One region of the Methylosinus sp. genome, then DNA from elsewhere that is predicted to be linked to it. Evidence: riboswitches for the same ligand, from Rfam matches in the RefSeq annotation. Region 1 holds a riboswitch; the other holds the start of a gene.

Region 1 (7,215 bases):
CCGGTAGACGATCGGCACGCCGGTGGTGATCTCGAGAGAGGACACCGATTCGGGCGTCAGCCGATCGAGCACCATGGCCAGCGCCCGCAGCGAATTGCCATGCGCGGCGACCAGCACGCGCTCGCCGCGCAGAGCGCGCGGCAAAATCTCCTGGCAATAGAAGGGCAGCACGCGCGCCACCGTATCCTTGAGGCTCTCTCCGCCGGGCGGCGCGACGTCATAGGACCGCCGCCACAACCGCACCTGCTCCTCGCCCCATTGCTGGCGCGCCTCGTCCTTGTTGAGGCCGGAGAGATCGCCGTAATGCCGCTCGTTGAGCGCACGGCTGCGGATGACGGGCACGTCCTTCTGCCCGAGCTCGTGAAAGGTGAGATCGAGCGTGCGCTGCGCGCGCAGCAGCAGCGAGGTGAAGCCTATGTTGAAGCGCAGATCGATGCGCTTCAGCTCGCGTCCGGCGCGCCGCGCCTCCTCGATCCCCTTGGGCGTCAGATCGGGGTTCTTCCAGCCTGTGAACAGGTTCTTGGCGTTCCACTCGCTTTCGCCATGGCGGAGGAGGACGAGAATACGGTCCATGCAGGCTATGTCCCTCGAATCGAACGATGCGGCGCGCTGTCAGGCGCCGGCGAGGCCGAGCACGTCGGCCATAGAATAGAGGCCGGCCGGCCGCCCTCGCGTCCAAATAGCGGCGGCGATGGCGCCCCGCGCGAAAATGCCGCGATCCTCGGCGCGATGAGCGAGCTCTATGCGCTCCCCCGCCCCGGCGAAGATCACCGAATGCTCGCCCACCACCGTGCCGCCGCGCAGCGAGGCGAAGCCTATGTCGCCCTCCCGCCGCGGTCCGGTGAGCCCGTCGCGGGCGCGGGCGCTGTGCTCGCCGAGCGCGACGTCCCGCCCCCGCGCGGCCGCCTCGCCCAGCAGCAGCGCCGTGCCGGAAGGGGCGTCGACCTTCATGCGATGGTGCATCTCGACGATCTCTATGTCCCAGGCGACGCCGAGCGCCTTCGCGGCGCGCTCCACCAGAACGGCGAGAAGATTGACGCCGAGGCTCATATTGCCGGAGCGCACGACGGGAACGCGCTCGGCGGCCGTCGCGAGAGCGGCCATGTCCTCGCTCGACAATCCGGTGGTGCCGATGACATGGGCGACGCCGGCCGCCGCGGCGAGCCCGGCGAGCGCCACGGTCGTCGCCGGCGTCGAAAAATCGATGGCCACATCGGCCTCGGCGAGCGCGGCCGTCGCATCGGCGCAGAGGCGCACGCCATTGGCGGGACGGCCGACCAGCAGGCCCGCATCCTCCCCGAGGATGGGCGAATGGGCCGAGACGACCGCTCCGGTCAGCACGACGCCTTTCGTCTCCCCCGCGGAGGCGATCAGCATCCGGCCCATGCGGCCGGCGGCGCCGACGACGACCAGCCGCACATCGCTCATCAACCTTGCCCCCACAAAGATTGCACGCGGGCTCCGCAGAACGGCCCTGCGGCCAGTCTATACAGCCCCGATGCGCGAATGAGAAGGGGAGACGCCCTACCCGATCAGGTGGCTATTTGCCCTTCGGGCGAAACGCCGCGACGCGCGCCGGATCGGTCTCTATATAGGCGGCGCCGATGAGATCGAGACAATAGGGCACGGCCGGCATCACCGCGTCGAGGCAAAGCTCGATGGCGGCGGGCTTTCCGGGCAGGTTGATGACGAGACATTTGCCTCGGTGAGCGGCCAATTGCCGCGACAGAATCGCGGTCGGCGTCTGCGCCAGCGACACTTTGCGCATCAGCTCGCCGAAGCCGGGCAATTCGCGCGGCGCGGCGGCGAGCGTCGCCTCGGGCGTCAGATCGCGCGGCGAAGGCCCTGTCCCGCCCGTGGTGACGACGAGATCGCAGCCGATATTGTCGGCGAGATCGATGAGCGTGTCGCGCACGCTCTCGAAACCATCGGGAATGAGGCGCCGCTCGATGCGGAACGGGCTCGTCAGCACCTTCTCGAAATAGGCGGCGATGGCCGGTCCGCTGACATCCTCATAAACGCCGGCGCTGGCGCGATCGGAGGCGGTGACGACGCCGATGACGGCTTCCTGCTTCTGTGTCATGCGCGCACAATAGCGGCTCCGAGGCGCGAGACAACCGAAAGCTCCGCCCGCCTCCGACAGGCATGAAGCGCTTCTCGTATTGCTATCGAGGATAGGGCGCGCAAGGGCGATTCGCTCGCACGACGTTTCAACATTGCGTCGGCGGCCCGGGAGCGGCTCTGGAACGACTCGTCGATCGAGATCGTCTTACGTCCATCGAGATCGTCTTGCGCAGCGGCGATGGATCGATCGCGCGCGCCGCGGATCCCTGAAATTCGCTACGGCGCGAAATTCACGACTGTACAAAAATCAAACACGGCAGGACGGAGGCTCTTCGATGAGAAGCCCCCTGGGCGCGCGAAAAATCGCGCGCCCGGCGGCGTCACGATCGCGGAAGCGGGACTCCCGCCGGGCTCGCGTCGTTCCGGAAGGATTATTCCTTCACCGAAGCCGGCTCGCAGCCGCACTTCTGATAGCAGGCGCCCTTAGCCTCCTTGGCCTTCTCGATGGACTCGGGAGTCGCCGAGAAGCGATTCTTGACGGAGACATATTCGAAGAAGCACTTGTCGACGCAGACGCCCTGCTTGTCTTCATCCTTGATGTCGCAACCGGCGAAAACCGGGCCGACCATGCCGAGCGACAGAGCAGCGGCCGTCACAATGGCGCGAAAGTTCATTTGCCGTTTCCCTCTTTTTGGATGTGGGACCATTTGTCCCTTATTTGTTACAGGGCGCATCGTCCCGCGGGCAAATAGGCTGTTTTCGCTGCGCCTGTCAATGTAATTGACATTTTTGCGGCGCCCCGAAAATCATGCGGAGAAGAGCTTCGCTGCACTGCAAAAGGAGCATTTCCCGACCGGTCGCGAAAAACAGCCCGCCGCCTCATTCGGCGACGTAGATTTGCGCGCCCTTCTCCAAGAACTCCGCGCTCTTTTCCGCAAAGCCCTTGTCACGCTCGGCGAGCGCCGCCGCCTCCTCGCGCAGATCGCGCGTGATCTGCATGGAGCAGAATTTCGGCCCGCACATGGAGCAGAAATGCGCGACCTTATGCGCCTCCTTGGGCAAGGTCTCGTCGTGATAGCGGCGCGCCGTATCGGGATCGAGCCCGATGTCGAATTGATCCTCCCAACGGAAGTCGAAACGCGCGCGGCTCATCGCATCGTCGCGCTCCTGCGCCGCCGGATGGCCCTTGGCGAGATCGGCAGCGTGCGCTGCGATGCGATAAGTGATGACGCCGGTCTTCACATCCTCGCGATCCGGCAGGCCGAGATGCTCCTTGGGCGTCACATAGCAGAGCATCGCCGTGCCGAACCAGCCGATCATGGCGGCGCCGATGCCGGAGGTGATGTGGTCGTAGCCCGGCGCGATGTCGGTGACGAGCGGCCCGAGCGTGTAGAACGGCGCCTCGCCGCATTCGCGCAGCTGCTTCTCCATATTCACTTTGATCTTGTGCATCGGCACATGGCCGGGGCCTTCGATCATCACCTGGCAGCCCTTGTCCCAGGCGATCTTGGTCAACTCGCCGAGAGTCTCGAGCTCGGCGAATTGCGCGGCGTCATTGGCGTCCGCGATGCAGCCGGGACGCAATCCGTCGCCGAGCGAGAAGGACACGTCATAGCGGCGCATGATGTCGCAGATCTCGTCGAAGCGCTCATAGAGGAAGCTCTCGCTGTGTCGCGAGAGGCACCAGCGCGCCATGATCGAGCCGCCGCGCGAGACGATGCCGGTGACTCTCGCGGCGGTGAGCGGCACATGGCCGAGGCGCACGCCCGCATGAATGGTGAAATAATCGACGCCCTGCTCCGCCTGCTCGATCAGCGTGTCCTTGAACACCTCCCAGTCGAGCTTCGTCGCGTCGCCGCCGACCTTCTCGAGCGCCTGATAGATCGGCACCGTGCCGATCGGAACGGGCGCATTGCGGATGATCCAGTCGCGAATATTGTGAATATTGCGTCCGGTGGAGAGATCCATCACCGTATCGGCGCCCCAGCGGATCGCCCACACCATTTTCTCCACCTCCTCCGCGACCGAGGAGGTGATGGCCGAATTGCCGATATTGGCGTTGACCTTCACCAGGAAATTGCGGCCGATGATCATCGGCTCGGCTTCCGGATGATTGATGTTGGCGGGAATGACGGCGCGTCCGCACGCCACTTCCTGACGCACGAACTCCGGCGTCACATAGGCGGGAATTTCGGCGCCGAATCCCTCGCCCGCCTCTATGCGCTCGGCGGCCTGCGCGAAGGCGCGCTCGCGGCAGAGATTCTCGCGATGCGCGACATAGATCATCTCTTCCGTGATCGCGCCGGCGCGCGCATATTCGAGCTGCGTCACCGGCGCCGAGCCGGCGGCGCGGCGAATGGCGCGCGGAGCGGGACAGGGCGGAACCAGCCGATCCTCGCCGACGAAGCCATTGTCCTCCGCCTTCACGGCGCGGCCGGCGTAGGCCTCGAGGCCGGCCCGGCTCTCGAGCCAGCGACGCGCCGCCGGCAAGCCCGCCGAAAGATCCGGGACGAATTCCGCGCAGCTATAGGGGCCGGACGGATCATAGACGCGCAGCGGCGCGTCGCCGGACGAGGGATGAAGAGCGATCTCGCGCACCGGGACTCGAATATCCTCGACGCGAATATCCTCCCGCCCGCGCGGGGAGGAATAGAGCTTGCGCGACCCGCCGATCGGGCCGGTGGTCACGCTCTGGGGAGTCGTCGGGCGTTTGTCCTGCACGTTCATCGTCGCGCTCCCTTGTCTCGAGGATGGCTGGGCGGCAGGCGACGGAGTCGGCCGACGCCGTCCGCAACATCGGACGACGCGTCCCTTTGGCCTTCCCTCGCGCCGGCATTACCCGGATCAGGTTCGATGGGTGCTTCTCAGCCGCTCCTCATCGGAGCGGCGCCCCTCGCCAAGGCGCGCATGTTATCCGCGGCCCCGGATCGCGGCAAGTCCGGCAATCGACCGTCCGGCAAATCGACAGCGTGGCTGTCGACGGTCCCGCTATCGACGGCCCGGCGGCGGAGCGCTGTGGCAAAAACGTGACAGATCCGAAAATATTCACAGGCGTCCGACCGATAGCGATGTCGCGGACCGCCCGCTCTGTTAGATTCTCTGATAGATTCTTGGGCAATAGTGAGTCGTGAGATACAAACGCCGCCGGGTTGCCGAGTGCTTCTAAATGGCGTGTGAACGACGACCGATCTGGGGCGGGGCGATAGATAATGAACGGATATTCCTGGCGCACTCTCGCCTCGGCGGCTGCTCTCACGATTTCTCTCGCAGCTCCGTCACTCGCCGCGGACGGCTATTTTCTGATCGGCTACGGCCCGCGTCAGAAGGCGCTGGGCGGCGCCGGCGTCGCCGATTCGCGCGACTCCATGTCGCTGTCGATCAATCCGGCCGGACTCGTCGATCTCGAGCGCCGGCAGATGCAGCTGGGCGTCACCGCTCTGTTTCCGGAGCGCGGCTATTCGACCGACGGCGCGCCCAAGGTGCTGGCGCCGGGCGACGTCCGCAGCGGGCGGCCGATCTTCCCTGTGCCCCATAACTCCTATTCTGCGCCGATCGACGCGGAGTCGGCCTGGGGCACGGCCTCCTACGCCAACGGCGGCATCAACACCTCCTTCGATTTCGGCCATTTTCACCCGCCGTCAGGGGGCCCCTTCGGCGGCGGCTATGCGGGCGTCGATCTCGAGCAGGCCTTCACCAGCGTCGGCTATGCGCGCAAATACGGCGCGCTGTCGATCGGCATCGCGCCCACCATCGCGGTGCAGAGGATCAATCTGCAGGGTCTCAAATCCTTTTCGCCCTATTCCGCCGATATGTACAGCCTGTCCGACAATGGCTATGACTGGTCGTTCGGCGGCGGCGTGCGGCTCGGCCTGCAATGGCGCGTGACCGACCAGTTCCGCATCGGCGTCGCCGGCTCGACGCCGATGTTCATGACACGTTTCCGCAAATATTCGGGCCTCTTCGCCGATGGCGGCAGCTTCGACATTCCGGCCAATCTCACGGCCGGCGTCGCCTATGATCTGACGCCAGATCTGACCGTCATGGCCGACTGGCGCCATATCTTCTATTCGGGCGTCGGATCTGTCTCCAATTCGAGCTTCCCGGTGCTGCTGCGCTCGCTCGGCTCCTCGGGCGGCCCCGGCTTCGGCTGGAAGGACACCGATTCGGCGTCGTTCGGCGTCGAATGGCGCGTGCAGCCGGGCTTTGCGCTGCGCGCCGGCTATCATTATGTGACCAACCCGATCCCGACGAATTCGGTGACGCTGAACATACTCGCGCCGATCATCAACGCGCATCACATCAGCGGCGGCCTCAGCTACGACATCACCAAGAATTCGACGCTCGACCTCGCCGTCGTCTACGCTTTCAAGAACAATGTGCGCGGTCCCGAGGCGCTGCCGCAGACGGCGGCGACGCCTTTCGGCGCCTATAATCCGGCCGCCAACGTCAATCTGTGGCTGCGCGGCCTCGAGGTCTCGGTCGGCTGGACCTATAAATTCGACCTCGGCGACAATTCTCTGATCCCGACCCATCTCTGAGAACGAGAGCGAGGCCGCGGCGCGCCGAAGCGGCGGCCGCGGCCTTTTCGCATTATCCGATGACGATCTTGGGCGGCGCCCGGCGCGACTGCGTCTCCAGCAGATTCTTCACCTTGGCGGCGAGATCCTTGTAGATCGCCGCATGGGGTCCGTCCGGCGCGGAGGCGACGACCGGCGTGCCGGCGTCCGAGGTCTGGCGAATGGCGAGATCGAGCGGCACCTCGCCGAGGAAGGGCACGCCCAGCGCCTCCGCGTCCTGCCGCGCGCCGCCATGGGAGAAGATGTCCGTGCGGCCACCGCAATGCGGGCAGAGGAAATAGCTCATATTCTCGACGACGCCGAGAATGGGCGTCGACACTTTCTGGAACATTGCGACGCCGCGGCGCGCGTCGATCAGCGCCAGATCCTGAGGGGTCGAGACCACGACCGCGCCGGCGAGCGGCACCTGCTGCGCCATGGTCAGCTGCGCGTCGCCCGTCCCGGGCGGCATGTCGACGACGAGCGCGTCGAGCTCGCCCCAGGCGACCTCGCCGAGCATCTGGCCCAGCGCCTGCGCCACCATGGGGCCGCGCCAGACCATGGGCACATCCTCCTCGACCAGAAAGCCGATGGA
Region 2 (7,215 bases), on a different contig from region 1:
GATGTTCAAGCGCCAACGCGCGGTCATCCTGTCGATGACGCCCAAGGAGCGGCGCAACCCGGACATTCTCAAAGCCTCGCGCAAGCGCCGCATCGCGGCCGGCTCCGGCGTGAAGGTGGAGGAGATCAACAAGCTGCTGAAGCAGCATCGCCAGATGGCCGACATGATGAAGGCCATGGGCGGCGGCAAGCGCGGCGGCATGATGGCCAAGGCCGCGCAAATGATGGGAATGGGCGGCATGCCGGCGCCGAGCCAGGAGCAGATCGCCGAATTGCAGAAGAAAATGGGCGGCGGCGGCTCGCCGCCCGGCGCCGGGCCCAGCATTCCCGCCGCGCCGCCGGCATCCGCATTCTCCGCCAAGCCGACCCTGCCCGGGCTCGGCGGCGGCGGAGGTTTCCTGAGCGGGCTCAATCCGTTCGGGAAGAAGAAATGAAAATCGCCGAGTGGTGGGTCGTGACGCTCGCCACTCACCGCTCACGACTCGTTAATCACAAAGGAAGACCGAATGTCCCTGAAGATCAGACTCGCCCGTGGCGGCGCCAAGAAGCGTCCCTTTTATCGCGTCGTCGTCGCCGACTCCCGCTCGCCGCGTGACGGCCGCTTCATCGAGCGGCTCGGCACCTTCGATCCGTTGAAGCCGAAGGACGCCGCCGATCGTCTGGTGCTCGACGCCGAGAAGGCGCAGGCCTGGATCGCCAAGGGCGCGCAGGCGACCGATCGCGTCGCCCGTCTGCTCGAGAGCGTCGGCGTCGGCAAGCGCGAGACGCGCAGCAATCCGCAGAAGGCGCAGCCGAAGAAGAAGGCGCAGGAGCGCGCCGCCGCCGCGGCCGCCGCGGCCGAAGCCGCCTCGGCCTGATGACGTCGTCATTGCGCATGCAGCGAAGCAATCCAGAGTCGCGCGGCGACCGCTGGATCGCTTCGTCGTTTTCGCGCGGCGCAATGACGCTCGCTCGTATCGCGGCATGAAAAACGCCGTTCTGCTCGGCCGACTCGGCGCGGCGCATGGCGTGCGCGGCGAAATTCGCCTGCAGAGCTTCACCGCCGACCCTTCGGCGATCGCCGCCTATGGTCCCTTGCTCGACGCGCGCGGCGCGCGCCGTTTCGTCATCGCTTCGCTGCGGTCGATCGGCAAGGACATGTTCGTCGCCCGGCTCAAGGGCGTCGCCGACCGCGAGGCGGCGACGGCGCTCACCGGCGTCGAGCTCTATCTTCCACGCGCGTCGCTGCCGGCGCCGGAGGAGGACGAATTCTATCTCGCCGATCTCGAAGGTCTGCGCGCCGAGACGGGCGCGGGCGAGACGCTCGGCGTGGTGATCGCCGTGCGCAATTTCGGCGCGGGCGATCTGCTGGAGGTGCGGCCGCCCGCGGGCGGCGAGACCATGCTTTTTCCCTTCACCAAGGCGGTGGTTCCCATCGTCGATGTGGCGGGTGGGCGCGTGGTGGTGGAGCCGCCGCTCGAGATCGACGGCGATGCGCCGTCAGGGGCGGATGTCTAGCTCTCGTTTCGAAAGCGCGACGCGACAATCGACGACGACCTCGTCGCCGACGCCGATGCGCTCCTTCGCGCGCACATCCGCCTTGATCGCCAGCAGATAGGGGCCATCCTTCGAGGGGAACAAAGTCGTCATCCAGACGCGGGCGCCGAGCGTCGCCGTGACCGGGACATAGCCATAGAAGGTCCTGTCGATCCTCTTCTCCTCTTTCAGCGCGCGCGAATCCTCCTCGCTCAGCGAGACGAAATACCAGCCGCCTTTTCCAGGATATCTCCAGATTTTTCCTGTGACGGTGAGTTGCAAGAAATCCATTGTCGATCAATCCTGCGCGAACCGGCCTTTGGCGGCGGTGAGCGCCCGCGAACGAAACCCTAGCTCGTAACCGTCGCGGGCGAAAGCGCGCCGCCTTTCCCGCCTCGCGCCGCCATGCCATAACCCGCCGCATGTGGCGCGCGACCATCCTCACTCTCTTCCCGGAAATGTTTCCCGGCCCGCTCGGCCTGTCGCTCGCCGGCGACGGGCTGTCGCGCGGGCTTTGGGCGCTGGAGGCGCGCAATATTCGCGAGCATGGCCTCGGTCGTCATCGCGCGGTCGATGACACGCCCGCCGGCGGCGGTCCCGGCATGGTCATGCGCGCCGATGTTCTCGCCGCCGCGATCGACGCCGCCGCGCCACAGGGCGACGCGCGTCCGCGCCTCTTGATGAGCCCGCGCGGCGCGCCGCTCACGCAGCAGCGCGTGCGCGCGCTGGTCGCCGGCGAAGGCGCTGTGATCCTCTGCGGGCGTTTCGAGGGCGTGGACGAGCGCATCATCGAGGCGCGCGCTCTGGAGGAGGTCTCGATCGGCGATTATGTGCTCTCGGGCGGCGAGATCGCGGCCATGGCGCTCGTCGACGCCTGTGTGCGGCTTTTGCCGGGCATTATGGGAGAGTCCGCGTCCGGCGAGGAGGAGAGCTTCGAGTCGGGCCTGCTCGAATATCCGCAATATACGCGGCCGCGCGATTTCGAGGGCCGTGCGATTCCCGACATTCTGCTCTGCGGCGATCACGCCAAAATCGCGCGCTGGCGTCATGAGCGCGCCGTCGCGCTCACGCGCTCGCGGCGGCCGGATTTGCTGGACGATCGGGCGAGCGAGACGCGGGCCGGAAAAGGCGCTTCGACCTCCCCCGCGAGGGGGAAGGCCGAGCGCTGAAAGCGCACGGGAGGGGGCGGCGCCCCGAGTCTTCGAACCCCACCCCGTCCGGCTATCGCCCGCCGACCCTCCCCCTCGAGGGGAGGGTGGCAGGCTGCGCTCAAAGGCTTACGACATCACCACATTCACCGCGCTCTCGGGCAATTCCTTGCCGAAGCAGCGCTGGTAGAACTCGGCGACCAGCGGACGCTCGAGCTCGTCGCATTTGTTCAGGAAGGTGAGCCGGAAGGCGAAGCCGACATCGCCGAAAATCTCCGAATTCTCCGCCCAGGTGATGACCGTGCGCGGGCTCATCACCGTCGAGAGATCGCCGGACATGAAGGCGTTGCGGGTCAAATCGGCGACGCGCACCATTTTGTTGATCGTGTCGCGGCCTTCCTTCGTCTTGTCGAAGCTCTTGACCTTGGCGAGCACGATATTGGTCTCGGCGTCATGCGGCAGATAATTGAGCGTGGCGACGATCGACCAGCGGTCCATCTGCCCCTGATTGATCTGCTGCGTGCCGTGATAGAGGCCGGATGTGTCGCCGAGGCCCACCGTGTTGGCGGTGGCGAACAGGCGGAAGGACGGATGCGGGCGGATGACGCGATTCTGGTCCAGCAGCGTCAGCCGGCCGGAGACCTCGAGCACGCGCTGAATGACGAACATCACATCCGGGCGGCCGGCGTCATATTCGTCGAAGCACAGCGCGATATTGTGCTGGAGCGCCCAGGGCAGAATGCCGTCGCGGAACTCCGTGACCTGCTTGCCGTCCTTCAGCACGATCGCGTCCTTGCCGACGAGATCGATGCGCGAGACATGGCTGTCGAGATTGACGCGCACGCAGGGCCAGTTGAGGCGGGCGGCGACCTGCTCGATATGGGTCGATTTGCCGGTGCCGTGATAGCCCGTCACCATCACGCGACGGTTGCGGGCGAAGCCGGCGAGAATGGCGAGCGTCGTCTCGCGGTCGAAGAGATAATCGGGGTCCTTGTCCGGGACATGCTCGTCCGGCTGGGAATAGGCGGGAACCTCGAGATCGGAATCGATGCCGAAAAGCTGGCGCACGGAGACTTTGAGGTCCGGCAGAGGCGCGGCCCCCGCGGCTTTGTCGCTTGCGAGTAACATTGATCCTCCGTTTCGCCGGCGCGCGCTCGCGACGCACACAGCCGGCCAGGACTGTTCGTCAAACGAGCTTGGCCGCTCGCAGCGTCTTGTACGCGTGGATGATCTCCCGCAATCTTTCCTCGCAGGAGCGATCTCCGCCATTGGCGTCCGGATGGTGACGTTTGACGAGCTCCTTATAGCGCGTCTTGATCGCTTCCGCACCGGCGGTCTCGTCTAGGCCGAGCGCGTTCAGCGCCTTGATCGTCACCGGCGAAAAGCGCGGGGCCGCCTCGGCCTGCGGCCGTCCGCGGTGCGACTTCTGCCGGTAGAGGCCCAGCGGATCGGCCAAATTCTCGGCCCGCAGCGGGTCCTCGCGAAACGCGGCCTGTCCACGCTTCACGCCCATCGACCAGGTCGGGCGATGGCCCGTGGTGGCGTCCTTCAGATAGCGGGCGACGTCCTCGTCGCTCATGCCGTTGAAGTAATTGTAGGAGTTGTTGTATTCCCGCACGTGCTCCAGGCAGAAGCAGAAATATTGCCCCTCGCGCAGCCGACCCATCGGCGCGCGATGGGCCCCCTCGGCCTCGCAGCCCGGGGCGTCGCAGCGAAAACGGGTCTCGCGGCGCTCCTGCCTCTGCTCGGGCTTCACGCGGATACGATCGAAGAGGGGCGAATTCAAATCCATGGCGCTGCATTATGGTAGACTGGCCGCCGGCTGCAAGCGGAACCCGACGCCAATTTCATTCGGCGGGAATTTTGCTTGGGTGGCGAGGACGAGGAGGATTCCACTATGGCCGCACAAGGCAATATCGGCGCCGTCCAGGCGAGCATAAGATCGAAACTGACCGAGGGGCTCGCGCCGCTCACCTTGAAGGTGATCGACGAGTCGGACAAGCACGCCGGTCATGGCGGCCATCATCAGGATGGCGAAAGTCATTTTCGCATCGAGGTGGTGAGCGAGGCTTTCGCCGGCAAGAAGCTGGTCGAGCGGCACAGAATTGTCAACACTCTGCTCGCCGAGGAGCTGGCCGGCCGCGTTCATGCTCTGGCGATCAGCGCCCGCGCCCCGCAGGAATAGGGCGTAGGGCGCGCGGCGACGCTTGACGCGCCGCCGCTCCTGCGCGACTCTCGGCCTCGCCCGGGGGAGCCTCGCCGCCGGCGCGCCGATCGCGCGCGGCAAGAGGCTGAGAGGCCGAATAGCTTTAGAAAAAGCGGCTCGGCGACCCTTCGAACCTGATCCAGTTCGCGCTGGCGTAGGGAGGTCGCATGCTCCTGTTTCCGCTCGGCCGAGGCGCTTTCGGCCGCTCGCCTCGCATCGCCGAGCCGCCTCGATGCTGATCTGCGTGATCGGCGCCGGCGTCGCCGGCCTGACCGCGGCTTTCGAGATCGCCCGCGCCGGCGCGCCCTTCGGCGCCGAGGTCGAGCTTATCGAAAAAGCCGCGGCGCCGGGGCGCGGCTGCTCCTATTACGCCGGCGGCATGATCGCGCCCTGGTGCGAATTGCAGAGCGCGGAGCCTGTCGTCGCCGTGCTCGGCGAGGAGGCGCTCGGCTTCTGGACCAAGGACATTCCCGTCGCGACCATCGCCGGCAGCCTCGTCGTCGCGCCGCCGCGCGACCGCGCCGAGCTCGCCGATTTCTCCCGGCGCACCCACCGTTTCGAGCGGCTGGACGAAGCGGGCCTCGCCGTCCTCGAGCCGGCGCTCGCCGGCCGCTTTTCCGGCGGCCTCTATTTTCGCGAGGAGGCGCATCTCGAGCCGCGTGCGGCGATGCGCTCTCTGTTCGAGCGGCTTCGGACAATGGACAATGTCCGTATCCGGCTCGGCGCCGAATCCGCGCCGCGGGCGGATTGGACCGTCGACTGCCGCGGCTTTTCGGCGCGCGACGCGCTGGCGGAATTGCGCGGCGTCAAGGGCGAGATGCTGGTGCTGCGCAGCGAGGAGATCGAATTGTCCCGCCCCGTGCGGATGCTGCATCCGCGCCATCCGGTCTATGTCGTCCCGCGCGGGGAGGGCGTGTTCATGGTCGGCGCGACGATGATCGAGAATGAGGAGCGCTCCCGCGTCACCGCGCGCTCAATCGTCGAGCTGGTCAATTCGGCTTTCGCCATTCATCCGGCTTTCGCGGAGGCCGAGATCGTCGAGACGGGCTCGGATGTGCGGCCGGCTTTCCCGGACAATCTGCCGCGCATCGCGCGCCGGGGCCGCACGCTCTATGTCAACGGGCTCTATCGGCATGGGTTTCTGCTGGCGCCGGCGCTGGCGCATCGCGTCGCGCGTTTTCTCTTTTCGGGCGAGATCTTCCCGGAGGTCATGAATGCGGATCAGGGTGAATGGGCGGACGCTCGAGGTTGAGGCGCCCACGCTGGAGCGCCTCATCGAGGAATTGGGTTTTGGCGAGCAGACAATCGCCACGGCCGTGAATCAGGCGTTCGTGCGCGGCAAGGACCGCGGCGAGACGCTTTTGTGCGAAGACGATTCGGTCGAGATCGTCACGCCGCGGCAGGGAGGGTGAAAATTCGGATGAGCAAGCCCGACGACCTCGTCGTCTATGATGCGAGACTGTCCTCCCGCTTCCTGCTCGGCACGGCGCGTTATCCTTCGCCGGCGATTCTCGCCGAGGCGATCCGCGCCGGCGGTGTGGAGATCGTCACCGTCTCGCTGCGGCGCGAGGCCGGCGGCTCGCGCGCGGGCGAGAGCTTCTGGCGGCTCATTCGCGAGCTCGGCGTGCGCGTGCTGCCCAACACCGCCGGCTGTCGCACGGCCAAGGAGGCCGTCGCCACCGCGCAGATGGCGCGCGAGCTGTTCGGCACGAGCTGGATCAAGCTCGAGGTCATCGGCGAGGAGGACACGCTCCAACCCGATGTGTTCGGCCTGGTCGAGGCGGCGCGCATCCTCTGCGACGACGGTTTTTCCGTCTTTCCCTATACGACCGAGGATCTCGTGGTCGCGGAAAGACTGCTCGACGTCGGCTGCCGCGTGCTGATGCCCTGGGCGGCGCCCATAGGCTCGGGTCGTGGGATCAATAATCTCTTCGGCCTGCGGGCGTTGCGCGCGCATTTTCCGGGCACGCCGCTGATCGTCGACGCCGGCCTCGGCGCGCCTTCGCAGGCCGCCGCCGTGATGGAGCTCGGTTTCGATGCGGCGCTGCTCAACACCGCCGTCGCCCGCGCGCGCGATCCCGTCGTCATGGCGCGGGCCTTCGCGCTCGCCATAGAGGCGGGCCGGGCCGCCCATCTTTCCGGCCTGATGGAGCCGCGCGACATGGCGGCGCCGTCGACGCCCGTGCTCGGCCGCGCCTTCGACGACGGATGCGAGGCGTGAGCGCGCTTTTGCTCGATCCCTTCTATCTCATCGTCGACGCCGCCGATTGGCTCCCGCGTCTGCTGCCGCAGGGCGTGCGGCTCGTGCAATTGCGCGTCAAGGATCGCGACGAGGCGGCGTTGCGCG

The links. A riboswitch is a leader RNA that binds a small molecule or an ion and turns the genes downstream of it on or off. The one in region 1 is predicted to bind thiamine pyrophosphate.
Region 2: it holds a riboswitch for thiamine pyrophosphate, as region 1 does, so the genes downstream of both, VIF40_RS12735 (FAD-dependent oxidoreductase) here and thiC (phosphomethylpyrimidine synthase ThiC) in region 1, are expected to answer to the same signal.

Annotation. Positions count from the first base shown of each region.
Region 1 is NZ_DATBQF010000077.1:29,759-36,973, forward strand. Features, by position in the region: gene VIF40_RS19855 (2,3-bisphosphoglycerate-dependent phosphoglycerate mutase) at 1-573, opposite strand, end outside; gene dapB (4-hydroxy-tetrahydrodipicolinate reductase) at 613-1,428, opposite strand; gene mog (molybdopterin adenylyltransferase) at 1,541-2,083, opposite strand; gene VIF40_RS19870 (hypothetical protein) at 2,496-2,738, opposite strand; gene thiC (phosphomethylpyrimidine synthase ThiC) at 2,944-4,791, opposite strand; TPP riboswitch at 4,867-4,968, opposite strand; gene VIF40_RS19880 (OmpP1/FadL family transporter) at 5,274-6,602, shown strand; gene VIF40_RS19885 (Mrp/NBP35 family ATP-binding protein) at 6,655-7,215, opposite strand, start outside.
Region 2 is NZ_DATBQF010000047.1:12,919-20,133, reverse strand. Features, by position in the region: gene ffh (signal recognition particle protein) at 1-433, shown strand, start outside; gene rpsP (30S ribosomal protein S16) at 506-856, shown strand; gene rimM (ribosome maturation factor RimM) at 963-1,496, shown strand; gene VIF40_RS12760 (DUF1905 domain-containing protein) at 1,479-1,805, opposite strand; gene trmD (tRNA (guanosine(37)-N1)-methyltransferase TrmD) at 1,937-2,683, shown strand; gene cobS (cobaltochelatase subunit CobS) at 2,792-3,790, opposite strand; gene VIF40_RS12745 (J domain-containing protein) at 3,849-4,454, opposite strand; gene VIF40_RS12740 (BolA family protein) at 4,560-4,847, shown strand; TPP riboswitch at 4,900-5,046, shown strand; gene VIF40_RS12735 (FAD-dependent oxidoreductase) at 5,101-6,120, shown strand; gene thiS (sulfur carrier protein ThiS) at 6,083-6,280, shown strand; gene VIF40_RS12725 (thiazole synthase) at 6,289-7,089, shown strand; gene VIF40_RS12720 (thiamine phosphate synthase) at 7,086-7,215, shown strand, end outside.